DNA from 2 places in the Qiania dongpingensis genome. Region 1 is predicted to be linked to the other one. Evidence: a T-box and tRNA genes for the amino acid it is inferred to sense, from the RefSeq annotation. Region 1 holds a T-box; the other holds one or more tRNA genes.
The links. A T-box is a leader RNA that pairs with one kind of tRNA and senses whether it is charged. The one in region 1 lies ahead of tyrS (tyrosine--tRNA ligase), so its partner is inferred to be a tRNA-Tyr.

Region 1 (15,702 bases):
TTCCGGCAATGGCGCAGTCAGGCACTTATACCATTATCCATCTGTTCAGCAACGCAGCTTTTGTATTTCTGCCCATTTTGATTGGAATAAGTGCGGCCAAGACCTTTGGCGGGAACATCTATCTGGGGGCTGTGATTGGTATGATCATGATTCATACGGATCTTTTAAACGCCTGGTCGGTGGCTTCTGCTGAAACAATCCCTACGGCTGCAGCTTGGTTTGGGCTTTATGATATCCGTTTGGTGGGATATCAAGGACATGTGATTCCGGTCGTGATCGCCGTATGGTTTATGAGCAAGCTTGAAAAAAAGCTTCATAAGATCATACCGGAAATTATCGACCTTTTTGTGACGCCTTTGGTTACGGTCCTGGTGACCGGGTACGTCACGCTCACCATATTTGGGCCGGTGTTTTCCTGGATTGAAACGGGAGTCTTAAACGGTGTGCAGTATCTGATCACGCTTCCTTTCGGCATTGGGTCGGCTTTGGCCGGCGCCATCTACGCGCCGACGGTAGTGGCTGGCGTCCACCATATGTATAATGCTTTGGAAGCCGGGCTCCTGAGCGCCAACAATCTAAATACCTGGATGCCTATCGCCACGGCGGCCAATGTGGCGCAGGGCGCGGCAGCCCTTGCTCTGGCGGTGAAGACAAAAAATAAAAAATTAAAATCGACGGCGTTTCCGTCTTCCTTATCTGCATTTATGGGAATCACAGAGCCGGCTATCTTCGGAATCAACCTGCGCTATACGAAATGCTTCGCGGCAGGCTGCATCGGGGGATTCTGCGGAGCGCTGGTGGCGGGGATTACCGGAATCGGCGCGTCGGCTTACGGAATCACTGGTATATTCGGCTATTTGATCACCACCGAATATGCGATTCCTTATACTCTTGTCATGGCGGTTTCCTTTGCGGTGGCTTTCGGAATCTCCTGGTTGTTATATAAGGAACCGAAACCGGAAACGGCGCGGGAAAGTAAAACGATGGAAGCAGGAAAAGCCGCGGATGAAATTTCAGAGGCTCCGGATGGGGCGGTACAGAAAATGGTCGGTAAAGAGGCCGGACCGGCAAAGGAAATTGTATACAGCCCTTTGTCGGGAAAGGTGATACCCATGAGGGAAGTGCCGGATGAGACATTTGCAGCGGAGGTCCTCGGGAAAGGCTTTGCCGTTCATCCAGAGGAAGGTACGGTGACTGCGCCCTTTGACGGAACGGTTGAAACCGTTTATGAAACCGGTCATGCGATCGGACTGACCGGAAAAGGAGGCGCAGAGCTTTTGATCCATGTGGGAATCAACACTGTTGAACTGAACGGAACGTATTTTGAGGTCCATGTGTCTGAGGGGGACGAAGTGAAGACCGGACAGGTTCTTCTGACCTTTGATTTGGAGAAAATCCGGAAAGCAGGATACGATCTGACTACTCCGGTCATTGTGACGAATACAGACGATTATCAGACGGTGGCGCCGAATCTGTCCGTGACTGGGAAACGGTCGGAGCCGGTTCTGGAGCTGGAACGAATATGAGGACGCGGTCAGAGTTTATGAATGTATTGGGACAGGCACTGAAATACGGAGTGGAAAAAATAGAAGAAGCGGGGATTCCGCAGGCGGAACAGGACTCTTATCGTCTTAAATTTCACCTGATGCCGCCTGCCGGATGGCTCAATGATCCAAACGGCCTGTGTCAGAGCCGCGGACTCTATCATGTGTTTTTTCAATATTCCCCATTTGATGTGAATGGAGGTCTGAAGATCTGGGGACATTACACCAGCAGGGATTTATTGCGCTGGAATTATGAAGGGACCCCGCTGCTTCCGGACAGCCCCTATGACTGTCATGGCGTGTATTCCGGATCTGCTCTGACAGAAGAGGACGGCGCGCTTAAAATATTTTATACGGGAAATGTAAAGCATGAAGGCGCCTATGACTATATAAAGGAAGGCAGGGAAGCAAACACAATCTATTGTACCAGCGAAGACGGGTATACCTTTGGATCTAAGCGCTGTGTTCTGACCGGAGAGGATTATCCCGAAGACTATACCTGCCATATCCGGGACCCGAAGGTGTGGAAGCAGGACGGAAGCTATTATATGGTCCTGGGAGGCAGGAAAAAGGGAGAAAAAGAACGGGGAGCCATCCTGCTGTACCGTTCTGGGGACGGTCTTCACTGGAGAATTTATCGGGAAATGTCCACAGAAGCCCCTTTTGGTTACATGTGGGAATGTCCGGATATGTTCTGCACAGGCGGAGAATGGGTCTTGTCCATTTCACCGCAGGGACTTCCCAGAGAAAAATTTCGGTTTCAGAATATCTATCAGGCCGGATATTTTCTGACCGGGAGCCGAAAGATGCCGGACATCCTTTTGCCGGAACAATTTATAGAATGGGACATGGGATTCGACTTTTATGCGCCTCAGACCTTTGAAGATGAAAAGGGAAGACGGCTGCTGATCGGATGGATTGGAATGCCGGATTCCAGCCGGGAGTACGGAAATCCCACTACGGATTTTGGCTGGCAGCATGCTCTTACGGTTCCGAGGCAGGTGACGGCAGGAAAAGGCCGTCTGCTCCAGGCGCCGGCGGAAGAATTGGAGAGTCTGCGGAATAGGGAAAGTATTCCGGAGGATGGAAAGTGGACTTTAGATTCAGGCACTGCATTTGACATGATAATCACGGATATTGGGAGCCGGCCGTTCTGTCTGGTACTTTCCGAGGGCCTGGAACTGCGGTTTTCTGACGGCGTTTTTCAAATGGTTTTTTTGGAAAATGAGGCCGGAAGAAAAATGGGAGCAGGGCGGACCATGCGCCAGGCAAGAATCCCGGAACTTGGGAAACTGCGTATCCTTGCAGATACTTCCGTACTGGAGCTGTATCTGAACAATGGAGAATACGTTTTCACCACCAGATATTACCCGGAAGGAAAAATAACGGTGGAGGTCAAAAGCCCCTGTGCATCCTGCCGATTGTGGGAGATGGGAGCGATGGAGATATCCTACTTTTAAATCGGCTGCAAATTTGATAAACTATGTATAAAGGCAGACTGCCTGGAAGGAGACGGAATGAAATCATTTACTTATGTGATCACAGATGAGGTAGGCATCCATGCAAGACCGGCCGGAGTGCTGGCGAAGGAAGCCAAGTCGCTTGATTCAAAGGTGTTTCTGGAAGCTGGCGGAAAGAAAGCGGAGGCGACCAGACTTTTGGCGGTGATGGGAATGGGCGTAAAGAAGGGCATGGAGATAACGGTAACGGTTGAAGGCGGAGACGAAGAGGCGGCGGCAGCGAAGCTGGAAGCATTTTTTAAAGCAAATCTGTAATGGATCTAAAGGAGTGCCATGGAACGGTATACGGGAAAGTCGATTGTTAAAGGAATTGCCATTGGCAGGATTCTTTTCTATTCCAAGGGAGAAAATCCGGTCGTGCGTGGAAAAGTAGAAGACTGTGCGGCAGAAATTGAACGGTATGAGGCGGCCAAGGCACAGGCGGCGAAGGAATTGGACAGGCTGTTTCAGAAAGCTCTCAAGGAAGTAGGCGAAGTGAATGCGGCTGTTTTTGAGGTGCACGCGATGATGCTGGAGGATGAGGATTTCAACGACTCTGTCCGTAACATCATCAATTCCCAGCAGGTAAACGCAGAGTATGCGGTGGCGGCCACGGGGGACAATTTTTCCAGAATGTTTTCGGAGATGGAGGATGATTATTTCCAGGCAAGAGCCGCCGATGTAAAGGATATCTCAGAGCGGCTGGTTTCTGTTCTGGAAGGGAAGGAACGGTCCGGATATCTGGGAGGAGAGCCGGTCATAGTGGCGGCGCACGATTTGGCCCCCAGTGAAACCGTTCAGATGGATAAGGAAAAGCTCCTGGCTTTTGTGACAGAGTATGGCTCCGCGAATTCCCATACGGCTATTTTGGCCAGGACCATGAACATACCGGCGCTCATAGGAGTCCCGATCCAGAAGGAATGGAACGGGAAGCTGGCCATAGTAGACGGCTACAGCGGGACCCTGTATCTGGAGCCCGGGGAGAAGATCCTGAAGCTGATGCGTGTAAAAATGGAAGAGGATGAAAGAAGCGCTGAGCTCCTTCAGCAGCTGAAGGGAAAAGAAAGTGTCACAAAAGACGGAAAGAAAGTCCAATTGTATGCCAATATCGGAAGCGTATCCGATATGGTCAGCGTCTTCGCCAATGACGCGGAAGGGATCGGCCTTTTCCGCAGTGAATTCCTGTATTTGGAAAAAGAGGATTATCCTACAGAGGAAGAGCTGTTTCAGGCATACAAATCTGTGGCGGAAATGATGGCGGGGAAAAAGGTCATCATACGGACTTTGGATATAGGAGCGGACAAGCAGGTGGAATATTTCCATATGGAGAAAGAAGAAAATCCCGCCATGGGATACCGCGCTATCCGGCTGTGCCTGGACCGGCCGGCGGTATTCAAGACGCAGCTGAGAGCTATTTTCCGTGCAAGTGTCTTTGGAAATGTATCGGTCATGTATCCTATGATCATTTCTGTGGATGAGGTCCGAAAAATCAAGGAGCTTGTGGAAGAGGTCAAAAAAGAGCTGAGGGCAGAGGATATCGCCTATAAGGATATAGAACAGGGCATTATGATCGAGACGCCTGCCGCCGCCCTCATCAGCGACTTGCTGGCGTCTGAGGTGGATTTTTTCAGTGTCGGGACCAATGACCTCACTCAGTATACGCTGGCCATAGACCGGCAGAATGCCAAACTGGACGCGCATTATGACGCACATCATCCCGCCGTCCTCCGGATGCTGCGGATGGTCGTGGAAAACGGACATAAAGGAGGCTGCTGGGTAGGAATCTGCGGAGAGCTGGGAGCGGATATTTCGCTGACAGAAGAATTCTTAAGAATGGGAGTGGACGAGCTGTCGGTATCTCCCTCCAGAGTCCTTTCCGTGAGAAAAGAAATCCGGAGGTCCGACTTGTCCGTTCCAAAGACGGATAAAAATGCCTGATTTATTTAAGAATTGCTTTATGGTATACCTTTTTGCCTTTTCGGATTTTTACACCGTTTTTTAGCTGCTGCTCTGTCACTCTGGTGTCCAGGGCAGCTTTTTCTTCGCCGACGGAGACGCCTCCCTGCTGTACCAGGCGTCTTGCCTCGCTTTTTGTGGGAGCAAGCCCGCAAAGCAGCATCAGATCCAGAATTCCGATGGAACCATCTTCCAGCCGGTCTGCGTCGATTTCTGTGGTGGGCATATGAGTATCGTCGCTGCCTTTGGAAAAGAGGGCATGGGAAGCCTGTCTGGCATTTTGGGCCTCAGAGGCGCCATGGACCAGCTCTGTAAGTTCGTAGGCGAGGATTTCTTTTGCTTCGTTCAGCTGGCTCCCTTCCCATTTTTCCATCCGTTCGATTTCTTCCAAGGGGAGGAAGGTGAGCATCCGGATACATTTCAGGACATCATCGTCTCCGACATTTCTCCAATACTGGAAAAACTCAAAGGGAGAAGTCTTTTCAGGGTCCAGCCAGACGGCGCCCTTGGCGGTTTTTCCCATCTTGTTTCCCTCGGAGTTCATAAGGAGCGTGATGGTCATGGCATAGGCGTCTTCTCCAGTCTTCCGGCGGATCAAGTCTGTGCCGGCGAGCATGTTGGACCACTGGTCGTCGCCGCCGAACTGCATGTTGCAGCCATAGTGCTTATGCAGATGATAGAAGTCGTAGGCCTGCATGATCATATAGTTGAATTCCAGGAAGCTCAGTCCCTTTTCCATCCTTTGCTTATAGCATTCGGCGCGCAGCATATTGTTGACAGAAAAACAGGCGCCCACGTCCCGCAGAAGCTCGATATAGTTCAGATCCAGCAGCCAGTCCGCGTTGTTTACCATGATCGCCTTGTCCGACCCGAATTCGATAAAGCGCTCCATCTGTTTTTTAAAGCAGAGACAGTTGTGCTGTATGGTTTCCGGTGTCATCATGGAGCGCATATCGCTTCTTCCGGAGGGATCTCCGATATATCCTGTGCCGCCGCCCAACAGGACGACCGGTTTGTTGCCGGCCATCTGAAGGCGCTTCATCAGACAGAGGGCCATGAAATGGCCCACATGCAGAGAATCGGCAGTGGGGTCAAACCCGATATAAAATCTGGCGTTTCCATGATTGATCAGTTCCTTGATTTCATTTTCGTCAGTTACTTGTGCGACCAGTCCACGGGCCACAAGCTCTTCATAAATTTCCATATTCAGTCTCCTTTTTTAAACTTTAGAAATTACTCGGGGCTTTTTATATCATAGAGCGTACTTTCCTATGATATAAAAAAGTCCCCTGTCTTATAGACAGAGGACGAAGTAAACTTCGCGGTACCACCTCTAATTTGAAAATCCCTCACAGGATATTCCTCACTGAGAACCACAGAATAGAGGCTCTCTTACGCGGTAACGAGCGTCTTCGTCCTGCCCTACTTTCAGTTCAGGCAGGCGGCTCAGGGATGTATTCGGAACAGGCTGTCTGCATCCTTTCACCCTCCGGATGCTCTCTGGAAGACAGGGACCGTCTTACTTCTTCCCGTCATAGCTTTTATTATGACTTTATCCGCATTATAGACCAGGAGAGCAGGAAAAATCAAGTCACAAATTATGATATATGTGACATTTTCTTGAATTCGTGGATAACGAATAAATTTATTTATCCAGATATTTCAGGATATCCGGAGGGAGAGTCTGTTTCAGCAATGAGATCAGCGTTTCTTTTTCTATTTTCATGCCGCCCATGAGCCACTCGATGACCATGTCTGTCCCTCCGCGGGAAGCGATGTCTATGGCGAACCGCATGGTCTCAGAGTGGATATCCGCGCCGTTTTGAAGCAGGTAAGTCTCGTAAGTCTTTTTCGTAAAGGCGATGTCAATGTTTCGAAGCCCGTTGACATCCTTGCTTTCATAAGCGTTTTTAAGAATTGTCACCTTATCTTTATAAAGACTGAGATAGGAAGAAAGAGCGTCTTCCCAGCTGGCGCCGTTCGTAATACTCCCAAAGCTTTTTTCAAAGAATTGAGCGAAATACCAGCCGGCCAGATCATATTTGTCATCAAAATGGCGGTAAAAAGTCCTTCTGGAGAGAGGAGTTCCTGCCACGATTTCACATACCTGGATGTCGTCCAGGTTCTTTTTCTTTAAAAGTGCTTCAAGAGATTCTGCAAAAATCTGTTTGCTGTTCATAAAGAGGTTACCGCCTTCTTAGTATAAATGTGCAGTTAGTGTTTGAAACGGAAAACGCGTCTGCCCAGAGAGGATTGATGGAAATGTTTGGGTATACCTTGCCGCACGAAGTGCGCCTGCCCGGAGGGTATGCATTAAGGGATGCCCTTGGGTATACCTTTGAATACTTTTCAAACAAATTTTTCTTATGAATCAGATGAGACAGGAGGAAATCCGATTCCATCCAGGCGGCTCGCTGGCAGCCGTAACCAGAATTTTTACGGCCTCCAGTCGGTCCTTTCCAACTGACATGGATAAATCTTAATTTTTCCATGTCAGATTCCAATAAAAACCTGCATGAAATTCGGTTTTTACCTCCCTGCGTCCGAGAAAATTCTGCTAACGTCTTTGCGGCGCTCTCCTTACGATGGAGTCGGATTGTTCCTCCTGCTTCTCTTTCCGCACCGGGATAAGCTCTCGTTTGCTTTGAAAGTCATTCAGGCGGCTAACCGCGGCCCGCTGCCGTTAGGCGCGCGGGCCGTGTGGATATCCAATCCTTTTCTGGAATCAATGGAATAGAAATCATCCAGGATGGTGCGGCAGGCAGGACATCGGCAGAAAGATTCCGGGCTGGCCTAAAGGTGAGCGCCGCAGGGCAGCGGCCGGTGTTCCCCAGGCGGAGGGAGGCAGAAACGAAAAATACCGATTCCGTTTCTGAGCGAACCGGAGACGAAAAATCATCCGGATTTTCCGTCGACATGTGAGCGGTACTCCTGGAGCGGGGATAAAGCGGCCCCTGCATCGCCAGCGAACCGAAATCGTGACGGTCCGGAACTTCTGCCGATGCTAAACTGGAGCTTGATCGGAGCTCACTAGAAATGATTTCAAAAAGTATTTTGTATCATACCCTAGGGCATCCCTTAATGCATACTCTCCGGGCAGGCGCACTTCGTGCGTTAAGGTATATTATAGTGCATGGCGGGGATTTGGGAAATAGCCAATGGAAAAATCACTAGAAAAGAAAATATGTATGCACATTTTATGGCCGGCCAGCATACTTTGGGTATAAAGGTATGTAAGAGGAGCATTATTTTGGCATATAAGGTTGTGATTGACGCAGGACATGGAGGACGTGACCCGGGTGCCGTTTATCAAGGCCGCCAGGAGAAAGATGATGCCCTGGCCTTGGCCTTGGCGGTGGGCGAGGCTTTGGAAAATGCCGGAGTGGATGTGGTCTATACGAGAACCGAGGATGTCTATGATACACCGTATGAAAAAGCCGTGATCGCGAATAATTCCGGTGCGGATTATTTTATCTCTATACATCGGAATGCGACTGCTTCGCCGGGAGGTGCGTCCGGTATCGAGACACTTGTGTTCAGCAGAGGGGGCGAAGCAGAACGTCTGGCAGAAAACATAAATGAGGAACTCGCCGGACTTGGCTTCACGGACAGGGGAATCACCGAACGCCCGAATCTGGTGGTGCTCAGGAGGACCCAGATGCCGGCAGTACTGATAGAGGCAGGTTTTATTGATTCCCCGGAGGATAATGAAAAGTTTGATGCGGAATTCAATGATATTGCCACGCGAATTGCCAACGCTTTTTTAAGGACGGTCGGAAGCGATATGGGCACTCAGGAAAGACCGCAAGAAAATCCTCCTCTGTATCAGGTACAGGTAGGAGCATATCGGGTTCAGCAGTTTGCGGATCAGATGCTGGCGCAGCTGCAGTCGGAGGGTCTGCCGGCTTATATAGAAGAAGGTGACGACAAATATTACCGAGTGAAGGTCGGGGCGTTTGAAAACCTGGATAATGCGGCACAAATGGAACAGCGCCTGCGCCGTATGGGATATAATACATTTATTACTACTACATGACATTATAGAAGGACTCCTTCCAAAAACCGTATGACACGGCTGCGGGAGGAGTCTCGCTATATCCTCTTGCGGCTTTCCCAATAGAGAGGACAAGCTAAGGACAGATATTATTGCCGCAAGGCGGCAAAACAAAATATATTTAGATAAAATGATAAAAACAGAAGAAAATGGGAAAAATCTGATTGTTGGGGGCTGATGGGCAATCCTATATTATATGCTGCTGTCGGCTGACGATCGAACATAAACAATGAAATGATAAAACAGATGTATTTTATGGCTTTTTTTGCTTCGGAATAACAAATGTGCAAATTGTGTAAAAAAAACACACAAAAGAGTTGACAAACGCGAAAAACCATGATAGACTGATTTTCACCAGTCGATAAAACGACATGCAGTGACAAGAATCTTTGAAAAAAGATAAAATAGTTGTTGACATGACAGCAAACGGTATGGTATAGTAAACAAGTTGCCGCTGATGGAAAAATATCTCAGCAGCAAGAGAACCTTGATAACTGAACAGTATATTCCAACCCCTGAAAATTCTTAAAAGAGAAGTTTCAGAGAACCGATGCGAGAGCATCGACCTTAAAAGTAAGTAAATGGGATAAAGAAAAAGCTAGAGCTTATCTTAAGACCAAGAGATCAGAACATGAGAGTTCGATCCTGGCTCAGGATGAACGCTGGCGGCGTGCTTAACACATGCAAGTCGAGCGAAGCACAGAGAGGGGAATCTTTCGGGAGGATCCATTCTGTGACTGAGCGGCGGACGGGTGAGTAACGCGTGGGTAACCTGCCTCATACAGGGGAATAACAGCTAGAAATGGCTGCTAATGCCGCATGAGCGCACATGGCCGCATGGCCGAGTGTGAAAAACCGAGGTGGTATGAGATGGACCCGCGTCCGATTAGCTAGTTGGTGAGGTAAAGGCCCACCAAGGCGACGATCGGTAGCCGACCTGAGAGGGTGACCGGCCACATTGGGACTGAGACACGGCCCAAACTCCTACGGGAGGCAGCAGTGGGGAATATTGCACAATGGGGGAAACCCTGATGCAGCGACGCCGCGTGGGTGAAGAAGTATTTCGGTACGTAAAGCCCTATCAGCAGGGAAGAAGATGACAGTACCTGACTAAGAAGCCCCGGCTAACTACGTGCCAGCAGCCGCGGTAATACGTAGGGGGCAAGCGTTATCCGGATTTACTGGGTGTAAAGGGAGCGTAGGTGGCATGGCAAGCCAGAAGTGAAAACCCGGGGCTTAACCCCGCGGATTGCTTTTGGAACTGCCAGGCTGGAGTGCAGGAGAGGCAGGCGGAATTCCTAGTGTAGCGGTGAAATGCGTAGATATTAGGAGGAACACCGGTGGCGAAGGCGGCCTGCTGGACTGTAACTGACACTGAGGCTCGAAAGCGTGGGGAGCAAACAGGATTAGATACCCTGGTAGTCCACGCCGTAAACGATGAATACTAGGTGTCGGGGGGCAAAGCCCCTCGGTGCCGCAGCAAACGCAGTAAGTATTCCACCTGGGGAGTACGTTCGCAAGAATGAAACTCAAAGGAATTGACGGGGACCCGCACAAGCGGTGGAGCATGTGGTTTAATTCGAAGCAACGCGAAGAACCTTACCAAGTCTTGACATCCCTCTGACCGGGAAGTAACGTTCCCTTTCCTTCGGGACAGAGGAGACAGGTGGTGCATGGTTGTCGTCAGCTCGTGTCGTGAGATGTTGGGTTAAGTCCCGCAACGAGCGCAACCCTTGTCCTTAGTAGCCAGCAGGTGAAGCTGGGCACTCTAGGGAGACTGCCGGGGATAACCCGGAGGAAGGTGGGGATGACGTCAAATCATCATGCCCCTTATGATTTGGGCTACACACGTGCTACAATGGCGTAAACAGAGGGAAGCGAAGCCGCGAGGTGGAGCGAATCCCAAAAATAACGTCTCAGTTCGGATTGTAGTCTGCAACTCGACTACATGAAGCTGGAATCGCTAGTAATCGCGGATCAGAATGCCGCGGTGAATACGTTCCCGGGTCTTGTACACACCGCCCGTCACACCATGGGAGTCAGTAACGCCCGAAGTCAGTGACCCAACCGAGAGGAGGGAGCTGCCGAAGGCGGGACCGATAACTGGGGTGAAGTCGTAACAAGGTAGCCGTATCGGAAGGTGCGGCTGGATCACCTCCTTTCTAAGGAAGAAGAAGTAAGGGAGTTGGAATATGCTGTTTAGTTACCAAGGAGCGAGTGCAGGGACTGGACTGGAAGGACAGAGGGCAGGCGTGCCTGACCGGATGGAGAGACAGGACAGGGCCTATATGAGGGCTTGGCTCTATCGAGAGGAAGCGAGAGCGGAATCGAGATAAGAGGAAAGGCTGCACGAGCATTGATAACGGAATTTCTGGTGCCGATACGTTCAGGGGAAACACCCGTACCCATCCCGAACACGAAGGTTAAGACTTGAACGGCCGATGGTACTATGCTGGAGACGGCATGGGAGAGCAGGTGGGTGCCAGAATTTTGGGGGTGTAGCTCAGTTGGGAGAGCACCTGCCTTGCAAGCAGGGGGTCAAGGGTTCGAATCCCTTCATCTCCAGGAAAGCCTCTTTTCAAGCAGAAAAGAGAGCTTTTAGAAACGCCGTACCTTGAAAACTGCACATTGGAAAAGACATCAAAAATTGAAATGATTTAAACCAATTCAATTTCAAAACAAAGCAAAAACCTAAGCCAGGCTCACGGGACGCTACCTGTGAGGGAAAACCTGGTCAAGCGAAAAAGAGCGCAGGGTGGATGCCTTGGCACTAAGAGCCGAAGAAAGACGCGATAAGCTGCGAAAAGCCATGGGGAGGAGCAAATATCCATTGATCCATGGATGTCTGAATGGGGAGACCCACTGGAGGAGCCCTCCAGTATCCATACGCCAATCCATAACGTATGGAGGGGAACCCGGCGAACTGAAACATCTAAGTAGCCGGAGGAAAAGAAAGAAAAGTCGATTCCGGGAGTAGCGGCGAGCGAAACCGGAGGAGCCTAAACCTGGGTGCGTGCACCTGGGGGTTACGGACCGCGATAAGTGAGGAGGATCTATAGCAGAATGGTTTTGGGAAAGCCAGCCAGAGAGGGTGAAAGCCCCGTATGCGAAATAGGAATCCAGCGAGCGGGATCCAAAGTACCACGAGACACGAGAAACCTTGTGGGAAGTCGGGGGGACCACCCCCCAAGGCTAAATACTCCTTAGTGACCGATAGCGCATAGTACTGTGAAGGAAAGGTGAAAAGGACCCCGGGAGGGGAGTGAAAGAGAACCTGAAACCCTGTGTTTACAAGCTGTGGGAGTGCCATATGAGCACGACCGCGTACTTTTTGTAGAACGGTCCGGCGAGTTGCCGGTGCTGGCGAGGTTAAGCGCGGGGAGCGCGGAGCCGAAGGGAGACCAAGTCTTAATAGGGCGTTGAGTCAGCACAGGCAGACCCGAAACCGGGTGATCTATCCATGTCCAGGTTGAAGCGGGAGTAAAATCCCGTGGAGGACCGAACCCACATCCGTTGAAAAGGGTGGGGATGAGGTGTGGATAGGGGAGAAATTCCAATCGAACCCGGAGATAGCTGGTTCTCCTCGAAATAGCTTTAGGGCTAGCCTCGTGTTAGTCTCATGGAGGTAGAGCACTGAATTCCCGCGGGGGCGTCAAAGCTTACCAAAGGATATCAAACTCCGAATGCCATAGAGATGCTGCACGGGAGTCAGACTGCACGAGATAAGTTGGGCAGTCAAAAGGGAAAGAGCCCAGACCTCCGGCTAAGGTCCCAAAGTGTGTGTTAAGTGGAAAAGGATGTGAGGTTTCAAAGACAACTAGGATGTTGGCTCAGAAGCAGCCATACATTGAAAGAGTGCGTAATAGCTCACTAGTCGAGAGGCCTTGCGCCGAAAATGTCCGGGGCTGAAACACACCACCGAAGCCGAGGACCCTTTAAGAGGGTGGTAGAGGAGCATTCTTGATAGGAAGAAGCAGTACCGGAAGGAGCTGTGGACGATCAAGAAGAGAGAATGCCGGAATGAGTAGCGAGAGGTAGGTGAGAATCCTACCGGCCGAATATCTAAGGTTTCCAGGGTAAAGCTGATCTGCCCTGGGTGAGTCGGGACCTAAGGCGAGGCTTAACGGCGTAGCCGATGGACAACAGGTTGAGATTCCTGTACTGCAGTATGACAGAACTGTGGGGACACAGAGGGGAAGGAAGAGCCGGGAATGAGAAGACCGGTGCAAGCGGAAGAGGAGTCGGATAGGAAAAACCGTCCGGCAATCCAAAGCCGTAACGCGGACCGAAAATAAGTAGGGAAGCTTCCATACCAGCTGTCGAGAAAAGCCGCTATGGCTCATACTGCACCCGTACCGTAAACCGACACAGGTGGATGAGGAGAGAATCCTAAGGCCGACGGGAGAAGCATTGTTAAGGAACTCGGCAAAATGACCCCGTAACTTCGGGAGAAGGGGTGCCTCGAGAGAGGCCGCAGAGAATTGGCCCAAGCAACTGTTTAGCAAAAACACAGGTCTATGCGAAACCGAAAGGTGAGGTATATGGGCTGACGCCTGCCCGGTGCTGGAAGGTTAAGGGGAGATGTTAGCGAATGCGAAGCATTGAACTTAAGCCCCAGTAAACGGCGGCCGTAACTATAACGGTCCTAAGGTAGCGAAATTCCTTGTCGGGTAAGTTCCGACCCGCACGAAAGGCGTAATGATTTGGGCACTGTCTCAACAATGCACCCGGTGAAATTGAAGTACCAGTGAAGATGCTGGTTACCTGCGCCAGGACGGAAAGACCCCATGGAGCTTTACTCCAGCTTGGCACTGGGATCCGGTATTGCATGTACAGGATAGGTGGGAGGCGAAGAAGGGAGGACGCCAGTCCTTCTGGAGCCGTTGTTGGGATACCACCCTTGCGATATTGGGTTTCTAACCAGCCGCCGTTAGCCGGCGGTGGGACAATGCCAGGCGGGGAGTTTGACTGGGGCGGTCGCCTCCGAAAGAGTATCGGAGGCGCCCAAAGGTTCCCTCAGGATGGACGGAAACCATCCGAAGAGTGCAAAGGCAGAAGGGAGCTTGACTGCGACACCGACGGGTGGAGCAGGTACGAAAGTAGGGCTTAGTGATCCGGTGGTGTTAAGTGGGAACGCCATCGCTCAACGGATAAAAGCTACCCTGGGGATAACAGGCTTATCACTCCCAAGAGTTCACATCGACGGAGTGGTTTGGCACCTCGATGTCGGCTCATCGCATCCTGGGGCTGAAGTAGGTCCCAAGGGTTGGGCTGTTCGCCCATTAAAGCGGTACGCGAGCTGGGTTCAGAACGTCGTGAGACAGTTCGGTCCCTATCCGGCGCGGGCGAAAGATATTTGAGAGGAGCTGTCCTTAGTACGAGAGGACCGGGATGGACTGACCTCTGGTGCACCGGTTGCGCATCAAGCGCATGGCCGGGTAGCCAAGTCGGGAAGGGATAAACGCTGAAGGCATCTAAGCGTGAAGCCCCCCTCAAGATGAGATATCTCATAGCGAGAGCTAGTAAGGCCCCTTGAAGACGACGAGGTAGATAGGCTGGAGGTGGAAGTACAGCAATGTATGGAGCTGACCAGTACTAATCGGCCGAGGGCTTGTCCAGGCGGTTTAGGAAGGCTTTGACAGATGGATGACAATGTGCAGTTTTGAAGGTATGAACCTTCTGCCTACGAAAGAGCAATAGATAGAATACATAAGCTGGATGATACGAAAGACAGCGTTACGAAAGAATTTGCAGTATACAGAAGACGGTAATACAAAAGATGGCTATACAAAGGATAGTAATACAAAAGATATTGATCGAACACATAAGATAAGAAAGCTCTGGACAATGTTCAGAGCTTTTAATTATATATTATAGCTTAGTACTTTCAATGTATCCTGAATCAATACAAAGGAGGCGACATAGATGCTGGATATCGGCAGAGACATTTCAGACAGCGATTTTATCTTGATCGGGCTGGGAGAAGAATGGGAGTCTTGCGAGATGACGGAAGAGCTGCAGGCTGCTTATGAGAAGTTGAGAAAACAGATAGAGAACCGCGACTATTTTGTTGTCACTACGGTTATGGATGGGTGGATTCACAAGATGGGATTTGATAATAAACGGATTGTGGCGCCCTGCGGAAACTGGAATTATATGCAGTGTAAAGCCGCCTGCTGTCCGGATATTTGGATGAAAGGAGAAGGTATCGGTGAGGTATGTCCAAAATGTGGGGCTCCTTTAGTTGAAAACACGGTGGAATCGAAACCTTACGTGGAAACAGGATATCTTTCTCAATGGCAGATTTATATGAGCTGGCTTCAGAAGAGCCTGAACCGTAAACTGCTTCTGCTGGAACTGGGCGTTGGGTTTCGGACGCCAACGGTGATCAGATGGCCCTTTGAAAAAACAGCCTATTTGAATTTAAAATCCCGGTTGTACCGAGTACATGAAAAGCTGTTTCAGATTCCGGACAACCTGGAGGATAGGGGAATATCCGTTCCAGTGAACAGTGTAGAATGGACCTTATCGGTTTGACTGTTCGGCAGTAATTTCGGAAATTCTTGATTTTTCTTAAGAAAATCCGACAATTCTTCTATTGTGTGACCCCTCCAACTATGATAAAATATGACATAGTTGTGAGCGCCGT
Region 2 (15,702 bases), 1.0 Mb from region 1:
AAAATCTAAGCACGGCTCCATGGTAACATTTAAGCCGGACAGTTCTATTTTTGAAGAAACCGTCTATGACTTTGACGTATTGAAACAGCGTCTCAGAGAAATGGCTTTCCTTACAAAAGGACTTAAGATCATCTTAAAGGATGAAAGAGAGGGAAGCAAGCAGGACAGAGAATTTCATTATGAAGGAGGAATCCGTGAATTTGTTCAGTATTTGAACCGAAGCAAGGAGGCATTGTATCCTACGATCATCTACTGTGAAGGAAAAATCGACGGGGTAGCCGTGGAAGTGGCGATTCAGCATAATGATTCTTATACAGAGAGTGCTTATAGTTTTGTAAATAATATCAATACGCCGGAGGGCGGAACTCATATGGCAGGTTTTCGAAACGCTCTTACGAAAACCTTTAACGATTATGCCAGAAAAAATAATCTCCTGAAAGAAAAGGAAGCGAATTTAACAGGTGATGATATACGAGAGGGAATGACAGCTATCATCAGCGTAAAGCTGGAAGATCCTCAGTTTGAAGGACAGACAAAGCAGAAGCTGGGAAACAGTGAAGCCAGAAGCGCTGTCGACAGTGTGGTGAGTGAACAGCTTACTTATTATTTGGAGCAGAATCCGCAGATTGCGAAGATAATCTGTGAAAAGTCTATTTTAGCCCAAAGGGCCAGGGCTGCCGCCAGAAAAGCAAGAGATCTTACAAGAAGAAAAACGGCTCTTGAAAGTACGACTCTGCCTGGAAAGCTGGCGGACTGTTCCGATAAAAATCCAGAAAATTGTGAGATATACATTGTAGAGGGAGACTCTGCAGGAGGATCTGCAAAGACTGCGCGTTCCAGAAATACACAGGCGATTCTTCCTCTTAGGGGAAAAATCCTCAATGTGGAAAAAGCACGCCTTGATAAGATTTATGCCAATGCGGAAATAAAGGCCATGATCACGGCCTTTGGTACAGGAATTCATGAAGATTTTGATATTTCAAAACTCCGCTATCACAAGATAATCATAATGACGGATGCCGATGTGGACGGCGCTCATATCAGTACCTTGCTGCTTACATTTTTATATCGTTTCATGCCGGAACTCATTAAGCAGGGATATGTATATCTGGCTCAGCCGCCCCTTTATAAGGTGGAAAAGAACAAAAAGGTATGGTATGCCTATGATGACAACGAGCTCAATAATATTCTGAAAGAAGTTGGGCGCGATAACAACAATAAAATTCAGCGTTATAAGGGGCTTGGAGAGATGGATCCGGAGCAGCTGTGGGAGACTACCATGGATCCGGAAAGAAGAATTCTCCTCCGTGTCACAATGGATGAAGAAGCGTCATCCGAAATTGATCTGACCTTTACTACTTTGATGGGAGATAAAGTAGAGCCTAGGCGTGAATTCATAGAATTGAATGCCAGATATGGAGAACTTGATGTGTAAAAGAGATGGAGGAACAATAAATGGACAGCACGATTTTCGATAAAATCCATGACGTCGACCTGCAGAAGACCATGGAAAAATCTTACATCGATTATGCCATGAGCGTTATAGCCGCCCGTGCACTTCCTGATGTAAGAGATGGACTTAAGCCGGTACAGCGGCGAGTCCTCTATGCCATGATCGAGCTTAACAACGGCCCTGACAAGCCCCACAGAAAATGTGCGCGTATTGTCGGTGATACCATGGGTAAATATCATCCCCATGGCGACAGCTCCATCTATGGAGCACTGGTGAATATGGCTCAGGAATGGTCTACCAGATATCCGCTCGTGGACGGACACGGAAACTTTGGTTCCGTGGACGGTGACGGAGCTGCAGCCATGCGTTATACGGAAGCAAGGCTCAGCAAAATATCCATAGAAATGCTTGCGGACATTGGAAAAGATACCGTTGATTTTATTCCCAACTTTGATGATACGGAAAAAGAACCGGCCGTACTCCCGGCCAGATTTCCCAATCTTCTTGTAAACGGAACATCAGGAATAGCAGTAGGCATGGCCACCAATATTCCTCCCCATAACCTCAGAGAAATTATCGGAGCCGTTGTAAAGATTATTGATAATCGGATTCAGGAAAACAGAGAGACCGGGATGGAAGAAATCCTGGAAATCGTAAAAGGACCGGATTTCCCTACGGGAGCCCAGATTCTTGGAAGGACTGGAATCGAGGACGCGTACAGGACAGGACGCGGAAAAATACGTGTACGTGCTGTAACAGATATTGAACCGATGCAGAATGGAAAGCATCGCATCATTGTGACAGAGCTTCCCTATATGGTGAATAAAGCTCGTCTGATAGAAAAGATTGCGGAGCTTGTACGGGACAAAAAAATAGATGGGATAACCGATTTGAGGGATGAGTCGGACAGGACAGGAATGCGGATCTGCATTGAGCTTCGGAGAGATGTGAATCCCAATATTATCCTAAATCAGTTATTTAAACATACGCAGCTTCAGGACAGTTTCGGTGTGATCATGCTGGCTCTTGTGAACAATGAGCCAAAGGTTATGAATCTTCTGGAGATGCTTAGATTCTATTTAAGACATCAGGAAGAGGTTGTAACAAGAAGGACCAAATATGATTTAAACAAGGCAGAAGAAAGGGCCCATATTCTGGAGGGCCTGCTCATTGCGTTGGATAATATCGATGAGGTCATAAAAATAATCCGTGCTTCTAAAAATACACAGGATGCAAAAAGTAATTTGATCGAACGTTTTGGTCTAAGCGATGCACAGGCACAGGCTATCGTGGACATGCGTCTGCGCGCGCTTACAGGACTGGAACGGGAAAAGATTGAAAATGAATATAAAGAGCTGGAGATTCGCATAGCGGAATTAAAGGCCATCCTGGCGGATGAGAATAAGCTTCTGGCAGTAATTAGAGAAGAAATATTAATTATTTCTGCTAAATATGGAGATGACAGAAAAACATCCATTGGATTTGATGAATTTGATATGTCCATGGAAGACTTGATCGCTGATGAAAATACAGTGATTGCAATGACAAACCTGGGCTATATCAAGAGAATGTCAGAGAACAATTTCAAGGCACAGCATAGGGGCGGAAAGGGCATCAAGGGGATGCAGACAATTGAGGAAGATTATATTGAAGACCTCATGATGACCACGACCCATCATTATATCATGTTCTTTACGAATAAAGGTAAAGTATACAGGCTGAAGACCTATGAAATTCCGGAGGCGAGCAGGACGGCGAGAGGGACTGCCATTGTAAATCTGCTTCAGCTGCTTCCTGGGGAGAGAGTGACGGCGATTATTCCCATCAGGGAATATGAAGAGGGCCGTTATCTGTTCATGGCGACGAAAAACGGAATGGTAAAAAAGACCTCTATCACGGAATATCAGAACATCAGAAAGTCAGGCCTTCAGGCAATTAATCTGCGGGAAGATGACGAGCTTATAGAGGTAAAATCCACTAACAATAAAAAAGATATCATACTGGTGACCAAAGAAGGACAGTGTATCCGGTTCCATGAAACGGATGTAAGGCCTACCGGACGAACTTCCATGGGTGTGATCGGTATGAAATTAAGCAAAAACGATCAAGTGATCGGCATGCAGATGGATACCCAGGGAGAGGCTCTGCTGATTGTATCTGAAAATGGAATGGGGAAACGGACACTTCTGGAAGAGTTCACTCCTCAGCTGCGCGGCGGAAAAGGCGTAAAATGCTATAAGATCAATAATAAGACAGGATCCATAGTAGGAGCAAAGGTGGTAAAGGCAGATCAGGAAATTATGATCATTACAACGGAGGGAATCATCATACGTATAAACGTGGAAGATATCTCCACGCTGGGAAGAATCACTTCTGGAGTAAAGCTTATCAACATTGACGATGAGGAAATTTCTGTGGCCAGCATCGCTAAAGTGAGAGAAGATCCGAACAATATGGATGAAGAAAACAAAGAAGAGGAAATACAGACTTCTCTTGAGCTGCAGGAAGAGAAAAAAGATACAGAATAAATAATATTATAAAACATGGCTGACGTGGTGATATCCGCATGGATGAATTGCGGCAGCCTGTTTTATTAACAAAATAAAAGTTATGCGGAGGAAATGGAAATGAGAATTATTCATACAGATGAAATCATAAGTAATCTTAAAGAAATGTGTATGGAAGCTAACCTGCAGTTATCTCCTGATATGAAAGAAATTTTTAATAGATCGTCAGAAAAAGAAGAATCACCTGTGGGTAAGAGAGTATTGGGACAGTTAAAAGAAAATTTGGAGATCGCCGGAAAAGAAGAAATACCCATCTGCCAGGATACAGGTATGGCAGTAGTGTTTATGAAAATAGGACAAGATGTGCATATTGAGGGAATCTCTGTGGATGAAGCGGTGAATGAAGGTGTACGCCGTGGATATGTGGAAGGATTCCTTCGAAAATCTGTGGTAGGGGATCCACTGATAAGAGAGAATACAAAGGATAATACACCGGCTGTTATTCATTATGAAATAATACCGGGAGATAAAATAGAGATGACAGTGGCGCCAAAAGGTTTTGGAAGCGAAAATATGAGCCGGATTTTTATGCTGAAGCCGGCAGACGGCATAGAGGGAGTAAAGACAGCCGTATTATCAGCGGTAGAGGAAGCCGGTCCAAATGCTTGTCCTCCTATGGTAGTTGGGGTCGGTATCGGGGGAACCTTTGAAAAATGTGCGTATATGGCAAAAAAAGCTCTTACTAGAAATGTATTGGAACATTCCCCCATCCCTTATGTAAGGGAGCTGGAGGAAGAACTGCTGGAAAAGATAAATGATCTTGGAATAGGACCGGGCGGACTTGGAGGAAGAGTCACGGCGCTTGCCGTAAACATTGAAACTTATGCGACTCATATAGCTGGCCTTCCGGTGGCGGTAAATATTTGCTGCCATGTGAACCGCCATGTAACGAGAGTCATCGGATAAATTAGCAGGGATAAAATAACGATACAAATGGAGAGGAAAATAATATGGACAGATATATAAGCGCTCCTTTAAAAAAAGAGGAAATAGAAGAACTGAGGTCAGGAGATTATGTTTACATAACCGGTACTATTTATACGGCAAGGGACGCCGCTCACAAAAGAATGTATGAGACCATAATGGAGGGAAAAGAACTGCCTCTTTCCATGAAAGACAATGTGATCTATTATATGGGCCCGTCTCCCGCCAAAGAAGGATGTCCCATAGGTTCAGCAGGACCTACCACAGCCAGCCGTATGGATAAATATACTCCTACTCTTTTAGATATGGGATTAAAAGGGATGATAGGAAAAGGCAAAAGATCAAAAGAAGTACAAGAGGCGATTGTTAGGAATGGCGCCGTCTATTTTGCAGCAGTTGGCGGGGCAGGCGCACTTCTGTCCAAATGTATAACCGATTCTGAAATACTGGCATATGAGGATCTGGGAACAGAAGCCATCCGGAAGCTTACAGTAAAGAATTTACCCGCAATAGTTGTAATTGATTCAGCAGGTCGGAATTTGTATGAAACTGCGGTAAAAGATTATAAAAAATGATTGACAAGAAAGTGGTTCTCTAGTATACTAAGCTATGCGTCATATGGCGTGTCATATGGAAATAATAAGTTCGGAGAAATACTCAAGAGGCCGAAGAGGCGCCCCTGCTAAGGGTGTAGGTCGGGCAACCGGCGCGAGGGTTCAAATCCCTCTTTCTCCGCTCCGTTTCCATTAACCAGTGCCATTATTTTTTTGTCATTTTTTATGAAAAATATTGACAAAAATAGGCGTATATGGTATATTAAAATTCCACCGCGAAAAAGCGATGGAAGAAAAAGAAAAAAATAGTTGACAGGAAGCGGCGGCTATGGTATCCTATAGAAGTTGTCGCTAACGCAGCGAGACACAGTACCTTGATAACTGAACAGTATATTCCAACCCCTGAAAATTCTTAAAAAAGAAGTTTCAGAGAACCGATGCGAGAGCATCGACCTTAAAAGTAAGTAAATGGGATAAAGAAAAGCTAGAGCTTATCTTAAGACCAAGAGATCAGAACATGAGAGTTCGATCCTGGCTCAGGATGAACGCTGGCGGCGTGCTTAACACATGCAAGTCGAGCGAAGCACAGAGAGGGGAATCTTTCGGGAGGACCCATTCTGTGACTGAGCGGCGGACGGGTGAGTAACGCGTGGGTAACCTGCCTCATACAGGGGAATAACAGCTAGAAATGGCTGCTAATGCCGCATGAGCGCACATGGCCGCATGGCCGAGTGTGAAAAACCGAGGTGGTATGAGATGGACCCGCGTCCGATTAGCTAGTTGGTGAGGTAAAGGCCCACCAAGGCGACGATCGGTAGCCGACCTGAGAGGGTGACCGGCCACATTGGGACTGAGACACGGCCCAAACTCCTACGGGAGGCAGCAGTGGGGAATATTGCACAATGGGGGAAACCCTGATGCAGCGACGCCGCGTGGGTGAAGAAGTATTTCGGTACGTAAAGCCCTATCAGCAGGGAAGAAGATGACAGTACCTGACTAAGAAGCCCCGGCTAACTACGTGCCAGCAGCCGCGGTAATACGTAGGGGGCAAGCGTTATCCGGATTTACTGGGTGTAAAGGGAGCGTAGGTGGCATGGCAAGCCAGAAGTGAAAACCCGGGGCTTAACCCCGCGGATTGCTTTTGGAACTGCCAGGCTGGAGTGCAGGAGAGGCAGGCGGAATTCCTAGTGTAGCGGTGAAATGCGTAGATATTAGGAGGAACACCGGTGGCGAAGGCGGCCTGCTGGACTGTAACTGACACTGAGGCTCGAAAGCGTGGGGAGCAAACAGGATTAGATACCCTGGTAGTCCACGCCGTAAACGATGAATACTAGGTGTCGGGGGGCAAAGCCCCTCGGTGCCGCAGCAAACGCAGTAAGTATTCCACCTGGGGAGTACGTTCGCAAGAATGAAACTCAAAGGAATTGACGGGGACCCGCACAAGCGGTGGAGCATGTGGTTTAATTCGAAGCAACGCGAAGAACCTTACCAAGTCTTGACATCCCTCTGACCGGGAAGTAACGTTCCCTTTCCTTCGGGACAGAGGAGACAGGTGGTGCATGGTTGTCGTCAGCTCGTGTCGTGAGATGTTGGGTTAAGTCCCGCAACGAGCGCAACCCTTGTCCTTAGTAGCCAGCAGGTGAAGCTGGGCACTCTAGGGAGACTGCCGGGGATAACCCGGAGGAAGGTGGGGATGACGTCAAATCATCATGCCCCTTATGATTTGGGCTACACACGTGCTACAATGGCGTAAACAGAGGGAAGCGAAGCCGCGAGGTGGAGCGAATCCCAAAAATAACGTCTCAGTTCGGATTGTAGTCTGCAACTCGACTACATGAAGCTGGAATCGCTAGTAATCGCGGATCAGAATGCCGCGGTGAATACGTTCCCGGGTCTTGTACACACCGCCCGTCACACCATGGGAGTCAGTAACGCCCGAAGTCAGTGACCCAACCGAGAGGAGGGAGCTGCCGAAGGCGGGACCGATAACTGGGGTGAAGTCGTAACAAGGTAGCCGTATCGGAAGGTGCGGCTGGATCACCTCCTTTCTAAGGAAGAAGAAGTAAGGGAGTTGGAATATGCTGTTCAGGGATCGAGGAGAGAACTGAATATTTCTGGTGCCGATACGTTCAGGGGAAACACCCGTACCCATCCCGAACACGAAGGTTAAGACTTGAACGGCCGATGGTACTATGCTGGAGACGGCATGGGAGAGCAGGTGGGTGCCAGAATTTGTAAATAATCAGCGAAAGCTGTTTATATATATACTGGTTTTTACCAGTGATTAAAAATCAAAAAATTTTTGGTTTTTAATGACTGATAAAGAATTCAGTCGCATGTACCTTGAAAACTGCACATTGGAAAAGACATCAAAAATTGAAATGATTTAAACCAATTCAATTTCAAAACAAAGCAAAAACCTAAGCCAGGCTCACGGGACGCTACCTGTGAGGGAAAACCTGGTCAAGCGAGAAAGAGCGCAGGGTGGATGCCTTGGCACTAAGAGCCGAAGAAAGACGCGATAAGCTGCGAAAAGCCATGGGGAGGAGCAAATATCCATTGATCCATGGATGTCTGAATGGGGAGACCCACTGGAGGAGCCCTCCAGTATCCATACGCCAATCCATAACGTATGGAGGGGAACCCGGCGAACTGAAACATCTAAGTAGCCGGAGGAAAAGAAAGAAAAGTCGATTCCGGGAGTAGCGGCGAGCGAAACCGGAGGAGCCTAAACCTGGGTGCGTGCACCCAGGGGTTACGGACCGCGATAAGTGAGGAGGATCTATAGCAGAATGGTTTTGGGAAAGCCAGCCAGAGAGGGTGAAAGCCCCGTATGCGAAATAGGAATCCAGCGAGCGGGATCCAAAGTACCACGAGACACGAGAAACCTTGTGGGAAGTCGGGGGGACCACCCCCCAAGGCTAAATACTCCTTAGTGACCGATAGCGCATAGTACTGTGAAGGAAAGGTGAAAAGGACCCCGGGAGGGGAGTGAAAGAGAACCTGAAACCCTGTGTTTACAAGCTGTGGGAGTGCCATATGAGCACGACCGCGTACTTTTTGTAGAACGGTCCGGCGAGTTGCCGGTGCTGGCGAGGTTAAGCGCGGGGAGCGCGGAGCCGAAGGGAGACCAAGTCTTAATAGGGCGTTGAGTCAGCACAGGCAGACCCGAAACCGGGTGATCTATCCATGTCCAGGTTGAAGCGGGAGTAAAATCCCGTGGAGGACCGAACCCACATCCGTTGAAAAGGGTGGGGATGAGGTGTGGATAGGGGAGAAATTCCAATCGAACCCGGAGATAGCTGGTTCTCCTCGAAATAGCTTTAGGGCTAGCCTCGTGTTAGTCTCATGGAGGTAGAGCACTGAATTCCCGCGGGGGCGTCAAAGCTTACCAAAGGATATCAAACTCCGAATGCCATAGAGATGCTGCACGGGAGTCAGACTGCACGAGATAAGTTGGGCAGTCAAAAGGGAAAGAGCCCAGACCTCCGGCTAAGGTCCCAAAGTGTGTGTTAAGTGGAAAAGGATGTGAGGTTTCAAAGACAACTAGGATGTTGGCTCAGAAGCAGCCATACATTGAAAGAGTGCGTAATAGCTCACTAGTCGAGAGGCCTTGCGCCGAAAATGTCCGGGGCTGAAACACACCACCGAAGCCGAGGACCCTTTAAGAGGGTGGTAGAGGAGCATTCTTGATAGGAAGAAGCAGTACCGGAAGGAGCTGTGGACGATCAAGAAGAGAGAATGCCGGAATGAGTAGCGAGAGGTAGGTGAGAATCCTACCGGCCGAATATCTAAGGTTTCCAGGGTAAAGCTGATCTGCCCTGGGTGAGTCGGGACCTAAGGCGAGGCTTAACGGCGTAGCCGATGGACAACAGGTTGAGATTCCTGTACTGCAGTATGACAGAACTGTGGGGACACAGAGGGGAAGGAAGAGCCGGGAATGAGAAGACCGGTGCAAGCGGAAGAGGAGTCGGATAGGAAAAACCGTCCGGCAATCCAAAGCCGTAACGCGGACCGAAAATAAGTAGGGAAGCTTCCATACCAGCTGTCGAGAAAAGCCGCTATGGCTCATACTGCACCCGTACCGTAAACCGACACAGGTGGATGAGGAGAGAATCCTAAGGCCGACGGGAGAAGCATTGTTAAGGAACTCGGCAAAATGACCCCGTAACTTCGGGAGAAGGGGTGCCTCGAGAGAGGCCGCAGAGAATTGGCCCAAGCAACTGTTTAGCAAAAACACAGGTCTATGCGAAACCGAAAGGTGAGGTATATGGGCTGACGCCTGCCCGGTGCTGGAAGGTTAAGGGGAGATGTTAGCGAATGCGAAGCATTGAACTTAAGCCCCAGTAAACGGCGGCCGTAACTATAACGGTCCTAAGGTAGCGAAATTCCTTGTCGGGTAAGTTCCGACCCGCACGAAAGGCGTAATGATTTGGGCACTGTCTCAACAATGCACCCGGTGAAATTGAAGTACCAGTGAAGATGCTGGTTACCTGCGCCAGGACGGAAAGACCCCATGGAGCTTTACTCCAGCTTGGCACTGGGATCCGGTATTGCATGTACAGGATAGGTGGGAGGCGAAGAAGGGAGGACGCCAGTCCTTCTGGAGCCGTTGTTGGGATACCACCCTTGCGATATTGGGTTTCTAACCAGCCGCCGTTAGCCGGCGGTGGGACAATGCCAGGCGGGGAGTTTGACTGGGGCGGTCGCCTCCGAAAGAGTATCGGAGGCGCCCAAAGGTTCCCTCAGGATGGACGGAAACCATCCGAAGAGTGCAAAGGCAGAAGGGAGCTTGACTGCGACACCGACGGGTGGAGCAGGTACGAAAGTAGGGCTTAGTGATCCGGTGGTGTTAAGTGGGAACGCCATCGCTCAACGGATAAAAGCTACCCTGGGGATAACAGGCTTATCACTCCCAAGAGTTCACATCGACGGAGTGGTTTGGCACCTCGATGTCGGCTCATCGCATCCTGGGGCTGAAGTAGGTCCCAAGGGTTGGGCTGTTCGCCCATTAAAGCGGTACGCGAGCTGGGTTCAGAACGTCGTGAGACAGTTCGGTCCCTATCCGGCGCGGGCGGAAGATATTTGAGAGGAGCTGTCCTTAGTACGAGAGGACCGGGATGGACTGACCTCTGGTGCACCGGTTGCGCATCAAGCGCATGGCCGGGTAGCCAAGTCGGGAAGGGATAAACGCTGAAGGCATCTAAGCGTGAAGCCCCCCTCAAGATGAGATATCTCATAGCGAGAGCTAGTAAGGCCCCTTGAAGACGACGAGGTAGATAGGCTGGAGGTGGAAGTGCAGCAATGTATGGAGCTGACCAGTACTAATCGGCCGAGGGCTTGTCCAGGTGGTTTAGGAAGGCTTTGACAGATGGATGACAATGTGCAGTTTTGAAGGTATGTGTTAATAAGGCCCGGTGGCTCAGCTGGTTAGAGCGCCGCCCTGTCACGGCGGAGGTCGTGGGTTCGAACCCCATCCGGGTCGCTATTTATCATAATTTAATAGGGGTCTTAGCTCAGCTGGGAGAGCATCTGCCTTACAAGCAGAGGGTCATAGGTTCGAGCCCTATAGGCCCCACTTTTTCTTTAAAACATGGTGATTGTAATGTTGGCGTATTTATACGCCGATGTGGCTCAATTGGCAGAGCAGCTGATTTGTAATCAGCAGGTTATCGGTTCGAGTCCGATCATCGGCTTTATATGGGGGAATTCCCGAGTGGCCAAAGGGGGCAGACTGTAAATCTGTTAGCAGCGCTTTCGGTGGTTCGAATCCACCTTCCCCCACTCATACAACTAAATATTGATAATGGCGCGGGGTGGAGCAGTTCGGAAGCTCGTCGGGCTCATAACCCGAAGGTCGCAGGTTCAAATCCTGCCCCCGCAACTCGACATATTTTGTGTCTTTGCCCAGATAGCTCAGTTGGTAGAGCAGAGGACTGAAAATCCTCGTGTCGCTGGTTCGATTCCGGCTCTGGGCATTTTCTTATTTCTATAAGAGATTAAAAGGGCCACTAGCTCAGGTGGTAGAGCACTTGACTTTTAATCAAGTTGTCTGGGGTTCGAATCCCCAGTGGCTCAGGACTTTATAATAGCGGAAAATCCTTATTTTATTGGATTTGCCGCTATTTTTTGCGGTTGCTTTATTTAGATAAAAGGATAGGAATCTGTATAGAAAACAAAACAAATTTTATTTAATGAAATCGATATAAAGTATATTGATTATATGTGATATTTATTATATAATCTGTTATACAATCGATTTCATATTTATTTTGCTATAAAAAATGTTATGATTCAATTCTTTGTATCAAATGCAATATAAGTAGATAAAAGGTGCAAAGAATCACGCCTTACGGTATAATGGAAAAAAAGAAAATTTTGGAAACCTGAAATTTGTACGGAATATTAGAAAAGGAAGGCGTTTATTATGAAAAAAGAAGATTCGAAAATAGTAATTATTGGATTGGGATATTTGGCTACTTATATTATGCCCTGTTATAAAAAACTGCTGGGAAAGAATATCGGCACCAATTTAATTGGTATAAAGGGCAGTGAGCGCGGTTTAAAGGAAAAACAGCAAATTTGCCCTTTTCCAGTAGTAGTTGGAAATGTATGGGAACATTTAAATGAAAGGGAGCCGGATATCATTATACTGGCAGTTAAGCCGAATCAAATTGCGGATATGACGGAGCAGACGCTGGTACCTTATTATCAGAAGCTTCGTGATGAAAAAAAGAAGCTTCCGGATTTATATTCCTTTGCGCCGGATCCTTCTGTTGACTATTTCTATGATACTTTGGGAAGTGATGTGAATGCGGCGAATATGATTCCCAATATGGTGAGCGATATCGAAGGATATGACGTTTCTCAAGTTGGCGTTTCATTTGTTGCCTTTGATCCCAGGAGGATATGGCCGGAGGAAAATAAAAGAGCTGCCCTGGAGTTTATGACACCCACAGGTACTGTTCTCATGGTAGACGGAGATAAGGCCATTCCGTTTCTGGCCTGCCAATGTGCCTGCCACTTGATGTTTGAATTCAATTATATCGCTCAGGATGTGCAAGCAGAGATAGGCAGGAATATGTCCCTTGCAGAATCGGCAAGTGCCTACCGCTCTGTATTCCGGGAGATTTTCAACGAGTCCTGTGTGAATGTATTGCCTTGTTCCCAGGGAGCTGCAGAAAAAAAACTGCTGGAATTTATGGAAATGCTTATGAAGTCGTGGTATAATGGTGTACTGAAATTTGCAGGATCGGAGAATATTCCCAGAGATGCTGCACACAGACTTATTTGCGGTACCATGGAGACTTATCAGATGGAGGCACAGCTGGAAAAGAAAGAGACATTGGTTCAGAACACCAAAAACCACGCTACGCCGGGCGGTTTTCTCGAAATGTGCTTGATTACATTCCATAAGAGAGGTTATGATTACATTACTGGAGAATTAAAGAATTGGCTGGTAGGAAAGAAAGATCCCAATGCAGAAATGACGATTGAAGAAATTGCGTATGATGTTGCAAGATCAATCTCAGAACATGGGAAAACAGTCAGCGGAGTAAAGAAGAAATAGAGGTAGATTAATTAAAAACTTATAGCCGGCATAGGTTTTACGACTTTTGATGAAAGTGACCTTTTAGCTGTAACGGTTTATGAAAGCGGTCAGCTGAAGGGGAAGTTTGCAGAGGCCATCACAGTTGTAATAGATTTCATATAACGGGACGGATTGAATGTTTACAATGGGAATATCTATGCCGGTATTTAAAAGGGATGAAAACAAGCGGGGACTGTCAGCTTGTTTGGGGTCCAGATTAAAGGAAAGGGGTGTATGATGAGTGGCTTCTGAAGAATATCATACAATAGGGACATGATTACACAGAAAGACGTTGCGCGTTTAGCGGGAGTGTCTGTTTCAACGGTGTCCAGGGTATTGAATGAGAGTAACCTAGTGGATGAAAAAACGAAACAAATTGTTGAAAGCGCTATTAAAAAGCTGAATTATAAACCCAATCTGGTCGCATATGGACTTCGGGCTAAAAGCAGTAAGCTGGTTGGCCTGATTCTTCCCGAGATGAATCATTATACATATGCTAGTTTTGCCCAATTTGTGGAAGGTTCTTGTATGGAGAAGGGCTACAGCATGCTTCTGGGCCTTCATCATAACGAATGTGAACTGGAAAAATCCCTGGTAGATGAGTTTCAGCGAAGAAATGTGGACGGTCTTATATTATGTTTGGCCATAGATGAGCAGAATCTGTCCAATAATTTAATGGAATATATAAGTGTCCCCACGGTGATGTACGAACGTACATTTAATAATAACCGCATGGGAGGAATCCGATTTGACAATTATAAAGCAGGAAAAATGGCGGCAAAATATCTTGCTGGTTTAAATCATAAAAATATTGCGTGTACCGTTGGCCCCATGGGGATGCATTACGTTCAGGATCGCTTTTTTGGATTTCGGGATGAGCTGACGGAGCAGGGAATTGAAATTAAAAAAGAAAATGTGCTTGAATGTGATTTTAACTATCGTGTCCCCAATTTTGTGAGTGGGGAAGACGCGGCGCGCGCATTTCTGGATGGAAGAAGTGACAGAGATATTCCCACAGCGATCTGGGCTCATAATGACAACGTGGCTTCCGGCGTGATCAAAGAGCTTCACAGAAGAAAAATAAAAATACCAGAAGAGATATCTGTTATGGGTGTGGATAACATAGGACTTACAGATATGATATATCCTTCTCTTACAACCATCGGACAGCCCCTTAAAAATATGGCGGAAAAGTCTGTTGAGATGATCATGGAGGAAATAGAGCTGGGCGAGGAATATAAGGCGGATATTGTCATTATGGAGCCGGAATTGATCATACGGGAATCAACGGGAAAATGCCGCAGCTGAAGCGTTATAACATATAAATAAAAAAGGCGGATATGGATCTTATGACAGAGCATATCTGTCTTTTTTTATGTTTAAAGGGCTGGTGACAATTTAAAAATGGTAACGTTATCAGTGATAAAAACAGCCATAAATGAACTTTATTAAAGACATTATAATACATAAACATGGCAAATTAGACAAATTATTAATCTTTTTTTCCATTAAAATTAGGATATAATTGTGCAATATAGTTAAAATAAAAAAGCTATATTGACATATGCAAACGATATCATTATAATGTACCTATACGGTAAGGGAAAGAGAAACATAATAATGGCGGTAAAAAAGGAATGAATTGGGGATTAACTATACATAATGCCCAATAATATGGTGTTCCTGAAAAAATGCCAAGAGGAGGTGGAATAAAGAGAGAACAAAGTATTATTTATATGAAATCGATGAGAATCAAAAAATAGGCGCATATTATGCGCCAAAGCTTAGATTAAAGGAAAGGTAAAAGGAAGAGGTATAGCTATGAAAAAACAGACAATGAAGCGAGTAGTGGCATTGGCGGCCGCGATAAGCATGGTGATTGGCCTGACCGCATGTTCAAACGGGGGCGGAGATGCCAAGGAAACAACAAAAGCAGCAGACAACAAAGAACAGCAGGAAAGCAATACATCCGGTGAGATCAACATCGGCGTGGTCGGCCCGATGACGGGTGCGAATGCAGAAGACGGAATCGGCTTTAAGGTAGCGGTTGGAATCGCCGTTGACGAGATCAACGCGGCGGGCGGCGCTGCAGGCTATAAGCTTACATACGACAGCAATGACTCAGCCAGTGATGCAAACCAAAGTGCAGATATCGTGAGACAGTACGCTGAAAATGATAAATACTCTGTGATCATTGGAGACTTTACTACCAGCTGCTGTGTAGTGGATGCGGAGATCGTAGATAAATACCAGATTCCGATGATCACACCTACGGCTTCCGGTTCTCAGCTTCCCGGTATCAGCGATTGGTTCTTCTCTATGTCCCATACTCAGGAATATGAATCCCCCTGGGCTGCAGAGCATGTAACAAAAGATTATCTGGGCGCAAAATCAGTCGGTATCATGTACCTGAATACAGACTGGGGAACACAGGTAGACGGATTCTTACTGAAAGCTTATGAAGAGCTTGGTGTTGAAGTTCTGGCCAATGAGTCCTATCTGGATACGGAAACGAATTTCAGCTCTATCGTATCTAAGCTCAGCAGTGAAAAGCCTGACGTGATCGTAGTAGTAGACCAGAGTAACGCAGCGACTATCATCAATCAGATTCGC

Region 2: it has a tRNA-Tyr gene. The T-box ahead of tyrS (tyrosine--tRNA ligase) is inferred to sense a tRNA for this amino acid. The anticodon was not compared.

What each region holds. Positions count from the first base shown of each region.
Region 1 covers NZ_CP060634.1:779,826-795,527, reverse strand. Annotated here, with positions in the region: gene H9Q78_RS03700 (PTS beta-glucoside transporter subunit IIBCA) at 1-1,526, shown strand, start outside; gene H9Q78_RS03695 (glycoside hydrolase family 32 protein) at 1,544-3,004, shown strand; gene H9Q78_RS03690 (HPr family phosphocarrier protein) at 3,062-3,319, shown strand; gene ptsP (phosphoenolpyruvate--protein phosphotransferase) at 3,338-4,981, shown strand; gene tyrS (tyrosine--tRNA ligase) at 4,983-6,203, opposite strand; T-box leader at 6,300-6,544, opposite strand; gene H9Q78_RS03675 (TetR/AcrR family transcriptional regulator C-terminal domain-containing protein) at 6,645-7,178, opposite strand; gene H9Q78_RS03670 (hypothetical protein) at 7,700-7,921, shown strand; gene H9Q78_RS03665 (N-acetylmuramoyl-L-alanine amidase) at 8,199-9,035, shown strand; rRNA gene H9Q78_RS03660 (16S ribosomal RNA) at 9,681-11,215, shown strand; rRNA gene rrf (5S ribosomal RNA) at 11,424-11,541, shown strand; tRNA gene H9Q78_RS03650 (tRNA-Ala) at 11,546-11,618, shown strand; rRNA gene H9Q78_RS03645 (23S ribosomal RNA) at 11,786-14,672, shown strand; gene H9Q78_RS03640 (hypothetical protein) at 14,979-15,590, shown strand.
Region 2 covers NZ_CP060634.1:1,794,485-1,810,186, forward strand. Annotated here, with positions in the region: gene gyrB (DNA topoisomerase (ATP-hydrolyzing) subunit B) at 1-1,435, shown strand, start outside; gene gyrA (DNA gyrase subunit A) at 1,456-3,981, shown strand; gene H9Q78_RS08340 (fumarate hydratase) at 4,081-4,926, shown strand; gene H9Q78_RS08345 (Fe-S-containing hydro-lyase) at 4,971-5,519, shown strand; tRNA gene H9Q78_RS08350 (tRNA-Ser) at 5,592-5,679, shown strand; rRNA gene H9Q78_RS08355 (16S ribosomal RNA) at 6,012-7,546, shown strand; rRNA gene rrf (5S ribosomal RNA) at 7,612-7,729, shown strand; rRNA gene H9Q78_RS08365 (23S ribosomal RNA) at 7,960-10,846, shown strand; tRNA gene H9Q78_RS08370 (tRNA-Asp) at 10,910-10,983, shown strand; tRNA gene H9Q78_RS08375 (tRNA-Val) at 11,004-11,076, shown strand; tRNA gene H9Q78_RS08380 (tRNA-Thr) at 11,122-11,194, shown strand; tRNA gene H9Q78_RS08385 (tRNA-Tyr) at 11,201-11,282, shown strand; tRNA gene H9Q78_RS08390 (tRNA-Met) at 11,309-11,382, shown strand; tRNA gene H9Q78_RS08395 (tRNA-Phe) at 11,404-11,476, shown strand; tRNA gene H9Q78_RS08400 (tRNA-Lys) at 11,504-11,576, shown strand; gene H9Q78_RS08405 (hypothetical protein) at 11,926-13,068, shown strand; gene H9Q78_RS08410 (LacI family DNA-binding transcriptional regulator) at 13,363-14,397, shown strand; gene H9Q78_RS08415 (ABC transporter substrate-binding protein) at 14,911-15,702, shown strand, end outside.